3 regions of the Bacillus sp. S10(2024) genome follow, and region 1 is predicted to be linked to each of the others. Evidence: predicted binding sites of a transcription regulator. Region 1 holds the regulator's gene; each other region holds the start of a gene.

Region 1 (4,265 bases):
TTAACGGAAAGCCGCAGTGAATAGGCCCAAGCGACTGTTTAGCAAAAACACAGGTCTCTGCGAAGCCGTAAGGCGAAGTATAGGGGCTGACACCTGCCCGGTGCTGGAAGGTTAAGGAGAGGGGTTAGCGCAAGCGAAGCTCTGAACTGAAGCCCCAGTAAACGGCGGCCGTAACTATAACGGTCCTAAGGTAGCGAAATTCCTTGTCGGGTAAGTTCCGACCCGCACGAAAGGTGTAACGATTTGGGCACTGTCTCAACCAGAGACTCGGTGAAATTATAGTACCTGTGAAGATGCAGGTTACCCGCGACAGGACGGAAAGACCCCGTGGAGCTTTACTGTAGCCTGATATTGAATTTTGGTACAGCTTGTACAGGATAGGCGGGAGCCTTTGAAGCCGGAGCGCTAGCTTCGGTGGAGGCGCTGGTGGGATACCGCCCTGGCTGTATTGAAATTCTAACCTACGGGTCTTATCGACCCGGGAGACAGTGTCAGGTGGGCAGTTTGACTGGGGCGGTCGCCTCCTAAAAAGTAACGGAGGCGCCCAAAGGTTCCCTCAGAATGGTTGGAAATCATTCGTAGAGTGCAAAGGCATAAGGGAGCTTGACTGCGAGACCTACAAGTCGAGCAGGGACGAAAGTCGGGCTTAGTGATCCGGTGGTTCCGCATGGAAGGGCCATCGCTCAACGGATAAAAGCTACCCCGGGGATAACAGGCTTATCTCCCCCAAGAGTCCACATCGACGGGGAGGTTTGGCACCTCGATGTCGGCTCATCGCATCCTGGGGCTGTAGTCGGTCCCAAGGGTTGGGCTGTTCGCCCATTAAAGCGGTACGCGAGCTGGGTTCAGAACGTCGTGAGACAGTTCGGTCCCTATCCGTCGTGGGCGTAGGAAATTTGAGAGGAGCTGTCCTTAGTACGAGAGGACCGGGATGGACGCACCGCTGGTGTACCAGTTGTTCTGCCAAGGGCATAGCTGGGTAGCTATGTGCGGAAGGGATAAGTGCTGAAAGCATCTAAGCATGAAGCCCCCCTCAAGATGAGATTTCCCATAGCGTTAAGCTAGTAAGATCCCTGAAAGATGATCAGGTTGATAGGTTCGAGGTGGAAGCGTGGTGACACGTGGAGCTGACGAATACTAATAGATCGAGGACTTAACCATATAATATGAAGCAAATGTTATCTAGTTTTGAAGGAATATACCTTCATAAGTCTGGTAATGATGGCAGAGAGGTCACACCCGTTCCCATACCGAACACGGAAGTTAAGCTCTCTAGCGCCGATGGTAGTTGGGACTTTGTCCCTGTGAGAGTAGGACGTTGCCAGGCAAATGAAAGACGAGTCAGTAGACTCGTCTTTTTTTGTTGTTTATTCTGTAAATATTCTGTAAAAAATGAATTGAAAATCTTCTGGGATGGAAGTTCATTTTATAATTAGGAAACTTTATATTCCTTATTCATAAAATAAAGAACGGCTGATTAAACGTGAGAAAATATGGATAGGATAGAGAAGGAAGCAAAAGAGTTGCAAAATTTTTTAATACGTATATAATTAAAGTCAAAGATAGTCAAAGTCAATAAAGGTGGAGGATAAATGAGAAATATATCTGATATTATTGAACAATATCTAAAGCAAGTTATTGACTTAAGTAATAATAATGCAATTGAAATTAAAAGAAACGAAATTGCTGATAAGTTTGATTGCGTGCCATCTCAAATTAACTACGTTATTAATACTCGTTTTACGTTAGAAAGAGGATTTGTAGTGGAAAGTAAACGAGGTGGCGGAGGTTACATTCGCATTATAAAAGTCAAATTGCATGATGATATAGACATTATTGATCAAATGTTACAAATGATTCAGTATAGTATTGCTCAGTCAAGCGCTGAGAGTATAATAAGGCGTTTAGCTGAAGAAGGCATTGTTACAAGCAGGGAAGCAAAGCTTATGTTTAGTGTGTTAGATCGATCTGTATTACTAACAGACTTACCGCTTCGAGATGAACTGCGAGCACGTATACTTCGAGCGATGCTTAGAACACTGAAATATAAGTAAAATTTCTTTTAGGAATAATCTATCTCCTAAAGGTTAGTTGAACGAATAAGGTTATAAATTCATAATTCGTTCCTATTGTAAAGGTGGGGAAATACGTTGATTTGTCAAAACTGTAATTCACAATCAGCAACGCTACATTTTACAAAAGTAATGAATGGAGAAAAGACGGAGATTCATCTTTGCGAGCGGTGTGCACAAGAAAATGGATATACGTCTTTCTTTCAATCAAATAAGTCTAGTTTTTCATTTCATAATTTATTAGCAGGTTTACTGCATGTTGAAGAACCTACACTTAAGAAAAAAACAAAGGGCTTTTCAGATACAGAGCCGTTGCAATGTTCGAAATGTAATATGACGTATTCGCAATTTGCAAAGATCGGTAGATTTGGCTGCGCTTCTTGTTATGAAACATTTAAAGAACAATTGCAACCAATGTTAAAGCGGCTTCATGGTGGGTATACAAGTCACAATGGGAAAATTCCTAACCGTATAGGAGGAAATATTCATCTAAAAAAAGAATTAGATGATTTAAAACTAAAATTGCATGAATGTATACACCAAGAAGAGTTTGAACAGGCTGCAGAATTACGTGATAAAATTCGCAGCTTAGAAAACCAGCTTCGTGAGCATAGAGAGGGGGAATAGTTCTATGTCACTTGATCGAATTATGAACGAAGCAATTAGTCCGTGGATGAGGGAAGATGGTCCTGATTCTGATATTGTTTTAAGCAGTCGTGTTCGATTAGCTCGGAATATACGAGATTACCAATTCCCGACTATGTTAATAAATGAAGAAGCGGAGCAAATGATTAAAGTGTTTCAAGAAAGGTTTACTAATCAAATAGTTGAACCTTTTGGGATATTTGAACTTTTACAAATGAATAGCATTCAGCCGTTGCAGCGTAGAGTATTAGTAGAAAAGCACCTTGTAAGCCCGGATTTAGTGGGAACAGAATATGGTGCTTGTTTATTATCTGAGAATGAACAAGTAAGCATTATGATTAATGAAGAAGATCATATTCGCATTCAATGTTTATTTCCAGGATTACAGTTATCAGAAGCGCTGCATAGTGCAAATCGCATTGATGATTGGATAGAAAGTCAGGTTGAGTACGCATTTGATGAACAAGTTGGTTATTTAACGAGTTGTCCTACAAATATAGGAACGGGTTTACGAGCTTCAGTGATGATACATTTGCCCGCTCTTGTTTTAACAGGACAAATGAACCGTATCGTTCAAGCGATTAATCAACTTGGTTTAGTGGTAAGAGGAATATATGGTGAAGGTAGTGAAGCGTTAGGAAATATATTTCAACTTTCGAATCAAATGACACTAGGAAAACCTGAAGAAGATATTGTAGAAGATTTAAAAAGTGTTGTTCAGCAACTTATTCAACAAGAGCGAGCAGCGAGAGAATCAATCATGAAAAACTCAAGCGTAGAGCTTGAGGATAAGGTATATCGTTCGTATGGTGTATTGGCAAATAGTCGCTTAATTGAATCAGCTGAGGCTGCAACATGTTTATCGGATGTGCGACTTGGCATTGATATTGGATATATCGAAAATATATCCAGAAATATTTTAACAGAGTTAATGATACTTACACAGCCGGGAATTTTGCAGCAATATGCTGGTGGTCCACTGCAACCTGATGAAAGAGATTACCGCAGAGCAGCACTTATTCGTGAAAGATTACAAATTGAACAAAATCGAGCGAAGTAGGAGTGTGATTTATATGATGTTTGGAAGATTTACAGAACGAGCACAAAAAGTATTAGCGTTATCCCAAGAAGAAGCAATTCGCATTGGTCATAATAATATTGGTACGGAGCATATTTTACTCGGTCTTGTACGAGAAGGAGAAGGAATTGCTGCGAAAGCATTAGTCGCACTTGGATTAAGCCCGGAGAAAGTTCAAAAGGAAGTAGAGGCGCTAATTGGGCGTGGTACGGAGATGTCTCAAACAGTTCACTATACGCCACGTGCAAAAAAAGTGATAGAGTTGTCTATGGATGAAGCGCGTAAACTAGGTCATTCTTACGTGGGAACGGAGCATATTTTACTTGGTCTTATTCGCGAAGGAGAAGGGGTTGCAGCCCGTGTTTTAAATAATTTAGGTGTAAGTTTAAATAAAGCACGTCAACAAGTACTTCAGCTTCTTGGTAGTAATGAGACAGCATCTGGCCATCAAGGTGGTGGTTCTGCTAATG
Region 2 (4,265 bases), 1.1 Mb from region 1:
TGTTTCATAACAGAATCTGTCCCTTGTTGCACGAAACGTTTTGATTTGTTCTTTTTACCCATTCGTAATGCCCCCTTTTAGCAGAAAAGCATGGACACATTTGCTGTGTCTTCTATAGTATGTGCGATTGGCGTCATACTATAAGTAGGGAATTTTCACCTTACAATCCAAGTGCCTCCTCTAAATAAAGAGCAATGCCGTCTTCTTCATTTGATAACGTTATGTGATTTGCTAATGATTTTAATTCTGGAATGGCATTCCCCATAGCGATTCCGTGTCCAGCAAATTCAATCATTTCAAAATCGTTATCTTCATCACCAAACGCGATGATACGCTCTTTTGGGATATGGTAGTAATTTGAAATTCTTTGTAAGCCAATTGCTTTATTTAACCCGCTTTTCACGATTTCAATAATCGGCCAAGGAGCTCCCCATTTACGGTGATCGATTACTTCTGCATGCATATCTGTTAAATGTTGACGAATAAAGTTTGATTTTGACTCATGTGCATCAATTAATAAGCAAGTTGGATGATCTTGTAAAATGTTGAGTAAATCACCTGTGAAAATTTTGGGTGATCCGAACTCAAAAATATGTTTTTTGTCTTCATCAAGTTGTTTCATATATACATCATCAATTACTTCTGCGTAAATATTTTCCACTCCAAATTCCATACACGTACGAACGATTTCTTGTGCAGTAGTAAGTTCAAGTGGAGAGTGATGCATTCCCCAGTTCGTATCAAGTGGATGATGAACGTATGCGCCGTTGAAATTTACAATCGGTGTATTTAAGCCAAGTTCTTTATAATATGCATGACTCGCACGAAATGGACGGCCCGTTGAGATCACAACGATATGGCCTTGTTCTTTTGCTTTTGCAATGGTTTGTTTTGTACGAGCTGAAATTATTTTTTGATCTGTAAGTAAAGTGCCATCTAAATCTAATGCAATTAAATGTTGTTTTTTCATGCGTCTCACACCTTTTATAAAAAGTTTTGTGTATATTCATCTTAATTCCTGCACGATCACGTTGTCTACTATTTGTCATTGGTATCGAGAAAAGTCAAGTTTTATTCTGAAAGTTCGAATAATGTTCCTTTCCTTTTGTACAATTTGTGAAAGGGGTTACAAAGCTGGGGGTATCATGTTTATAATGAGAATGTAATCTTCTCGTATAAGTTGTTTGACTCTCCTTTGATGCTGGTCTTTATGGCCAGTTTTTTTTGTTTCTACATATACTGATGTATCTCCTGCTAAAATGTGTAATTTCATTATATGAGCATGGTTTCCTAAACATAACAGAAAAGGTTTTGTAAAATGGGACATACTAAAGATGTAATAATGGAATGGAAGGAGAATGAATATGGGACAAAGTCATCGATTCCGAGCTGGTCAAAAAGCACCCAATGATGGTATCTATGTTGAAATTGGTGAAACAGGGAGTATGGTTAAGGATCCAAAAATGGTAAAGCTCTCTGCTGGAGATAAATTTCCGGAAGTTACAAACCAAAATAGACAATGGACATATAAACGAAGACCATAAGAAATCCCGCAGTTATAAGCTGCGGGATTTCTTATGGTAAATAAGTAAAAAAAGATAACAACTCAGTCACTCTATGAAAAAAAGGCAAAAGAGCATTTTTTTAAATGGCCAGGGAGGGACTGGTTATGTATAGGAGCGGTCAAGGCCTTTTCCTGTCACACGCAAAGGCTGAAAACATCTATATGCTAAAAATGAAAATAACTTTTTATAGATAATAAGGGGTGTATTTTCACCGGAATCATCCCCCTTACCAAACTCCTGAATGAAATGTATGGTCGAGTAGTTACAAAAAATAAGATCGTCATAAAGTTCTCATCGTTGAATAAAATAGGTAATTTGTCGTATAATCAAATCAAAGGTCAAAAAAAGTCAAACTATAAAGGAGTTGTGGCACGATGGACTTAAATCGAATGACGACAAAAACACAAGAAGCGATTATGGGTGCACAATCAATTGCTACTAAGCATCATCATCAAGATATTGATATTGTACATCTTTTAGCCGCGCTTCTTCAGCAGCAAGATGGATTAGCAATACGTATTTTTCAAAAGATGAATATAAATATAGATCAGTTGGTGCAGGCGGCAGAACGCTTACTAAAGCGAAAGCCATCGGTTACAGGAGGCGGCGCAGAAGTAGGCAAGGTTTATATTACAAGCGCACTTCAGGGGCTGTTTGTAAGAGCTGAAGAAGAAGCGAAGCATTTGCAAGATGATTATATTTCAGTGGAACATATTCTTCTTGCATTATGTGATGAAAAGAGAACGAGTGATATACGTGAGTTATTTGCGTCACTTCGTATTACAAAAGAAGCGTTATTGCAAGCATTAACAGAAGTTCGGGGGAATCAAAAAGTGACGAGTCAAAATCCAGAAGTAACATACGAAGCTTTAGAGAAATATGGTCGTGATTTAGTAGCGGAAGTAAGACAAGGGAAAATTGATCCAGTCATTGGACGTGATAGTGAAATCCGCCGTGTGATTCGCATTTTGTCGCGTAAAACAAAAAATAATCCTGTATTAATTGGTGAACCTGGTGTTGGGAAAACAGCAATCGTTGAGGGATTAGCGCAACGTATTGTTCGTAAAGATGTACCGGAAGGGTTAAAAGATAAAACGATCTTTGCGCTTGATATGAGCGCGCTTGTTGCAGGTGCGAAATTCCGCGGTGAATTTGAAGAGCGCTTGCAAGCGGTCTTAAATGAAATTAAAAAGAGTGAAGGAAAGATTTTATTATTTATCGACGAGCTGCATACCATTGTAGGCGCTGGTAAAACAGAAGGAGCAATGGATGCCGGAAATATGTTAAAACCAATGTTAGCGCGTGGAGAGCTGCATTGCATCGGGGCGACAACGCTTGATGAATATCGCAAATATATTGAGAAAGATCCAGCATTAGAGCGTCGTTTCCAGCAAGTATTAGCTGAAGAGCCGACAGTTGAAGATACGATTTCTATTTTGCGCGGTTTAAAAGAACGATTTGAAATTTACCATAGTGTGAATATTCATGATCGTGCTCTTGTCGCAGCTGCAACGTTATCGGATCGTTATATTTCTGATCGTTTCTTACCAGATAAAGCAATCGATTTAGTTGATGAAGCATGTGCAACGATTCGGACAGAAATTGATTCGTTACCAACAGAGCTAGACGAAATCACGCGTCGTATTATGCAGTTAGAAATTGAAGAGGCTGCGCTCAGTAAAGAAACGGACCGTGCAAGTAGGGAGCGCCTGCAAACATTGCAGCGTGAGTTGTCGGATTTAAAAGAAAAAGCGAGTGGAATGCGGGCGCAGTGGCAAAAAGAGAAAGAAGAAATTCATAAGGTGCGCGATTTACGCGAAAGCTTAGAGCGTTTGCGAAGGGAGCTAGAAGAAGCGGAAGGAAATTACGATTTAAATAAAGCAGCAGAGCTTCGTCACGGCAAAATTCCAGCTGTAGAAAAAGAATTGAAAGAAGCGGAAGAAGCAAGTGCGAATAAACAGCAAGACAACCGTCTTCTTCGTGAAGAAGTAAGTGAAGAAGAAATTGCAAATATCGTATCGCGCTGGACTGGTATTCCGATTGCAAAGCTCGTAGAAGGAGAACGTGAGAAGTTACTTCGTTTAGAGCAAATATTATCAGGGCGTGTCATCGGACAAGAAGAGGCGGTTGGTCTTGTGGGGGATGCAGTGCTGCGCGCTCGTGCTGGAATTAAAGATCCAAATCGTCCGATTGGTTCGTTCATTTTCTTAGGACCGACAGGTGTTGGGAAAACGGAACTTGCGAAAACATTGGCGCAGTCATTATTTGATAGCGAAGAACAAATCATTCGAATTGATATGTCTGAGTACATGGAAAAGCATGCCGTATCTCGATTAATCGGAGCGCCTCCTGGGTATGTCGGATATGAAGAAGGCGGCCAATTAACAGAAGCTGTGCGCCGTAAACCGTATTCTGTTATTTTATTAGATGAAATTGAAAAAGCACATCCGGAAGTGTTTAATATTTTATTGCAAATGTTGGATGATGGTCGTATTACAGATTCGCAAGGACGTACAGTTGATTTTAAAAATACAGTGATTATTATGACATCCAATATCGGATCGCAATATTTATTAGAAGGGTTAGGAGAAGATGGCTCTATTCAAGAAGAAGCAAGAAATCTTGTAATGGGACAACTTCGCGGTCACTTTCGCCCAGAGTTTTTAAATCGTGTGGATGAAATTATTCTCTTTAAACCAC
Region 3 (4,265 bases), 470 kb from region 1:
GATGATCGCGTTGTTCGTCATGATACGATAAAATTGGCTTCGATTTTATATTCATTAATATAAAATCAAAGCTTGAAAAAGCTTGCATGGTATAAGGCGTTACTTCTTTGAGGTAGCGCTACAAATTCATTTAGGGTAGTAAGTATTGCTAGGAGGTGAAACTGTTGTCCTTTGCATCAGAAACAAAGAAGGAGCTAACAAAGCTCGAAATGAAGGAATGCTGCGAGAAGGCAGAATTGTCAGCATTACTTCGTATGAACGGTTCACTCTCCTTTTCAAACCGTCGTGTAATCATTGACATTCAAACGGAAAACGCAGCGATTGCACGGAGAATTTATACATTATTAAAAAAAGGATATAGCGTGACAGTTGAGCTACTTGTGCGTAAGAAAATGCGCTTAAAGAAAAATAATGTGTACATCGTTCGTTTAGTTGAAAAAGCGCGTGAAATTTTATTAGATTTGCACATTGTACGAGAGGATTTTTCGTTTATTCGTGATATTTCAAAAGAATTAATTGAGAAAAAGTGTTGTAAACGTTCGTACTTACGCGGAGCATTTTTAGCCGGCGGTTCTGTTAATAATCCGGAAACATCATCGTATCATTTAGAAGTTTTCTCGTTATACAAGGAACATAATGATGCAATATGTGAGCTGATGAATGAATTTGCGTTAAACAGTAAGACGTTAGAAAGGCGAAAAGGGTACATTACGTATTTAAAGGAAGCCGAAAAGATTACTGAGTTCTTAAATATTATTGGGGCTCATAGCGCCCTTTTAAGGTTTGAAGATATTCGTATTGTGCGAGATATGCGTAATTCTGTAAATCGTCTTGTGAACTGTGAAACAGCAAACTTAAATAAAACGATTGGTGCAGCTTTAAGACAAATTGAAAACATTCGTTATATTGAAGAGACTGTTGGACTTGATTTTTTACCAGATAAATTACGTGAAATCGCAGAACTGCGTATTAATTATCAAGATGTTACATTGAAAGAACTAGGAGAAATGGTATCTGGGGGAAACATTAGTAAATCGGGTATTAATCATCGTTTGCGTAAAATTGATGACATTGCGGAGAAATTACGCGCTGGTGAAGCGGTTGTAAAAAAATAAAAGGCAAAGGGGAATGGGACAGTGGTTCAAAAACGGATAGAGGTGCTGTTGAAAACTGGATTACAAGCACGTCCGGCAGCGTTGTTTGTACAAGAAGCAAATCGTTTTCAATCTGATATTTTTATGGAGAAAGATGGGAAAACAGTTAATGCTAAAAGTATTATGGGGATTATGAGCTTAGCTGTTGGATCCGGATGTGAAGTTACGATTACAACAGAAGGATCAGATGAGATAGAAGCATTAGCAGCGCTTGTTGCTTATGTGCAAAAAGAACAGTAAAAAGCTATCGCGAATGTGCGATAGCTTTTTACTGTATGTGGAGTGTCTGTGGCTGTCTAACATGGTCGAAGGATCTTTATCCTGCTATTCGTAGGCAGTAAAGACCGGGAAATCACGTGGAAGAAAACTGCTCGTAAAGGCCCGATTGGGCAGGCTTTCCATCAGTGAGAAAAGCGCTGATAAATGAAAAAGAGCTATCATGAATGATAGCTCTTTTGTATACGCGATTAACGGTTTGTAAAGATTTTATCAATTAAGCCGTATTCTAACGCTTTTTCTGCTGTCATGAAGTTGTCACGCTCTGTGTCACGTTCAATTACTTCTAAATCTTGACCTGTACGCTCAGCAAGAATTTTGTTTAGCTTATCGCGTAAGAATAGGATACGTTTTGCAGCGATTTCGATTTCCGTCGCTTGTCCTTGTGCACCGCCAAGTGGTTGATGAATCATAACTTCACTGTTTGGAAGCGCGAAACGTTTTCCTTTTTCACCAGCTGCAAGTAAGAAAGCACCCATAGATGCAGCCATGCCGATGCAAATTGTAGATACGTTTGGTTTAATGAATTGCATTGTATCGTAAATTGCCATACCTGCTGTAATAGATCCACCAGGACTGTTGATATATAGATGAATATCCTTTTCTGGGTCTTGTGATTCTAAGAATAAAAGCTGAGAAACGATTGAGTTTGCTACGTTGTCATCAATTGCGCTGCCAAGCATGATGATGCGGTCTTTTAATAAACGAGAGTAAATATCGTAAGCACGTTCCCCGCGATTTGTTTGTTCAATAACTGTAGGAATTAAATTCATGTGTAACTTCCTCCTTTAACACATTTGTTAGTTTTATAATACAATTATGGTCAATAAAGGTCAAACGAAACCACTTCAGTTTTAAAAAATATGTAGGTGTATCATGTTAATTCGCTATAAATAAGGAATTCCCTTCTTCTGTACCTTCCTCATCATAACCGAATTGTATGAATTTAAACATGCCTATGAAAACCCCTCTTTTTTAGGTGGGTGGGAGCATCTGTTCATGCATAGAAGCGGTCGGTGTAACAATAAATAAAAAAAGAACGCCATTACATATATAAGCGTTCTTTTTCGTACTATTCTTTCAGTAAATACGTTACTTTATTTAAAATTTCCTCTAGCCTCTTGGCGTTGTTTACATACATGTTCGCGGCGGTATGTGATTTCGTTTCTAAAGAAAAGAGTTCAAGATCAGCATGACACTTTTTTAAGGAAGCGAGTAATAACGGTTTGTCTTGGGGAGAAGGCATTTGAATTTTATCGTTGTATATGTCGACAGTTAGTTGACCGTAGGAGTCGACTTGTCCAATGAATACGTTGTCGATTGCAACTCCCATTTTTTCGAGTTCAGTACGAATCCAAGCGCGGTTATGACCGCTTGCGGCAAGAGGTTCATCCATTATGTTTCCATCCATAATAACTGTGTGCGTTTCTTTTTCATTTGGTAGTTTTAATCCGATATCTTTTGCAGTTAATGGTTGTCTGTCTTTCTTTAATAATACGTTTAATTCACCGCTCGGCTCTAATATAGCGAATTCAACATCGGTTATGTTGAATACATCTTTTTTTCGCAGAAGCTCTAGTAGTTCGTCGCTTGTATATTTTTCCTTTTTTAAATTATCTTCGAGTACTTTTCCATCTTTTATAAAAATAGTGGATTTCCCCTCTACAAAATCTCGTACCGTCTTATTTTTTAAGGAAATTAGTCCTGCGAAAAAGGGTATGATAGCAAAAACCAGCATACTGGAAATACCGTGGAAGAAGTTTTGTTCCAACCCTGTCGATACTTCTGCAGCGATATCACCAATTGTCATACCTGCTATGTATTCAAAAAAGGAAAGTTGAGAGATTTGTCTTTTGCCAAGCCATTTCGTAATGGCGAATAAAACAATTAAGACACATAAAGAACGTATAATGACAAGTGGCCATTCTGGTATGTGAATGTTAGGCATGTATATTCCCTCCAGTCTTCCTAAAATCCTTTATATTGTGGCTCTTCTCGTTCTAATGTTGAAACCCGCCCTTGTATATCAGCGATGATACTATCCATTTCTAACATACATTCATGAAAAACGCGCTTTGTTTCTTGGTCAGCAGAGTTTTGTGAAAGGGCACTTAAACTTGCTTGTGCACCTTTCAAACTAGCAAGGCATGTTTTTACGCTTGCAACAACGGTCATGAGAACACCTCTTATCCTTTTGGTTTAAATAATAAAGCTCCAATAAATCCGAAGATAATTGCGGCGGATACACCAGCGCTTGTTACTTTAAACATTCCTGTTATAACGCCAATGATGCCATGCTCAGCCGCTTCTGCCATTGCACCGTGAACGAGAGCGTTCCCAAAGCTTGTAATAGGAACCGTTGCACCTGCTCCGGCAAAATCAATTAATGGTTCATACAAATTAAATCCATCTAATATAGCGCCAATGACAACAAGTGTCGCCATTGTATGAGCAGGAGTAAGTTTGAAGACGTCGAACATAATTTGTCCAATGACACAAATGAGGCCACCAATTACAAAAGCCCAAAAAAAGATCATGTATTATACACCTCCAGCTTCAATGGATACTGCATGGGCGATACAAGGAATCGTTTCTTGTTGCTGGAAAGTTAATGGGGAAAGTAAGGCCCCGGTAGCAACTACAAGTATTTTGCTAAACTCTCCTTTTTGCATCCGGTTTAGTAAATGCCCATACACAACAGTTGCTGAGCAACCCGGGCCACTTGCTCCAGCTAAGATAGGTTGGTCGTCTCTGTAAATGAGTAATCCGCAATCTTGAAATTGTTCACTTCGTATAGATGTTCCTTGCTTACGTAGTAAGTCGAAGGCAATTTCA

Evidence for each region. Region 1 encodes CtsR, which represses protease genes until heat stress. Its sites were predicted from a motif close to ATGGTCAATAAAGGTCAAACA; they were not measured.
Region 2: a site for CtsR is predicted at 1,900-1,920, ahead of clpB (ATP-dependent chaperone ClpB). Genes of this name have one in related genera too.
Region 3: a site for CtsR is predicted at 2,250-2,270, ahead of clpP (ATP-dependent Clp endopeptidase proteolytic subunit ClpP). Genes of this name have one in related genera too.

The regions. Positions count from the first base shown of each region.
Region 1 covers NZ_JBFLUR010000002.1:3,455,131-3,459,395, reverse strand. Annotated here, with positions in the region: rRNA gene AB1280_RS17630 (23S ribosomal RNA) at 1-1,161, shown strand, start outside; rRNA gene rrf (5S ribosomal RNA) at 1,212-1,327, shown strand; gene AB1280_RS17620 (CtsR family transcriptional regulator) at 1,593-2,054, shown strand; gene AB1280_RS17615 (UvrB/UvrC motif-containing protein) at 2,151-2,699, shown strand; gene AB1280_RS17610 (protein arginine kinase) at 2,704-3,777, shown strand; gene clpC (ATP-dependent protease ATP-binding subunit ClpC) at 3,791-4,265, shown strand, end outside.
Region 2 covers NZ_JBFLUR010000002.1:2,339,331-2,343,595, reverse strand. Annotated here, with positions in the region: gene AB1280_RS12015 (competence protein) at 1-62, opposite strand, end outside; gene AB1280_RS12010 (Cof-type HAD-IIB family hydrolase) at 161-970, opposite strand; gene AB1280_RS12005 (YjzC family protein) at 1,365-1,544, shown strand; gene clpB (ATP-dependent chaperone ClpB) at 1,940-4,265, shown strand, end outside.
Region 3 covers NZ_JBFLUR010000002.1:3,921,959-3,926,223, forward strand. Annotated here, with positions in the region: gene AB1280_RS19845 (gluconeogenesis factor YvcK family protein) at 1-63, shown strand, start outside; gene whiA (DNA-binding protein WhiA) at 165-1,115, shown strand; gene AB1280_RS19855 (HPr family phosphocarrier protein) at 1,137-1,394, shown strand; gene clpP (ATP-dependent Clp endopeptidase proteolytic subunit ClpP) at 1,622-2,203, opposite strand; gene AB1280_RS19865 (DUF421 domain-containing protein) at 2,503-3,378, opposite strand; gene AB1280_RS19870 (DUF1657 domain-containing protein) at 3,399-3,605, opposite strand; gene spoVAE (stage V sporulation protein AE) at 3,617-3,967, opposite strand; gene spoVAD (stage V sporulation protein AD) at 3,971-4,265, opposite strand, start outside.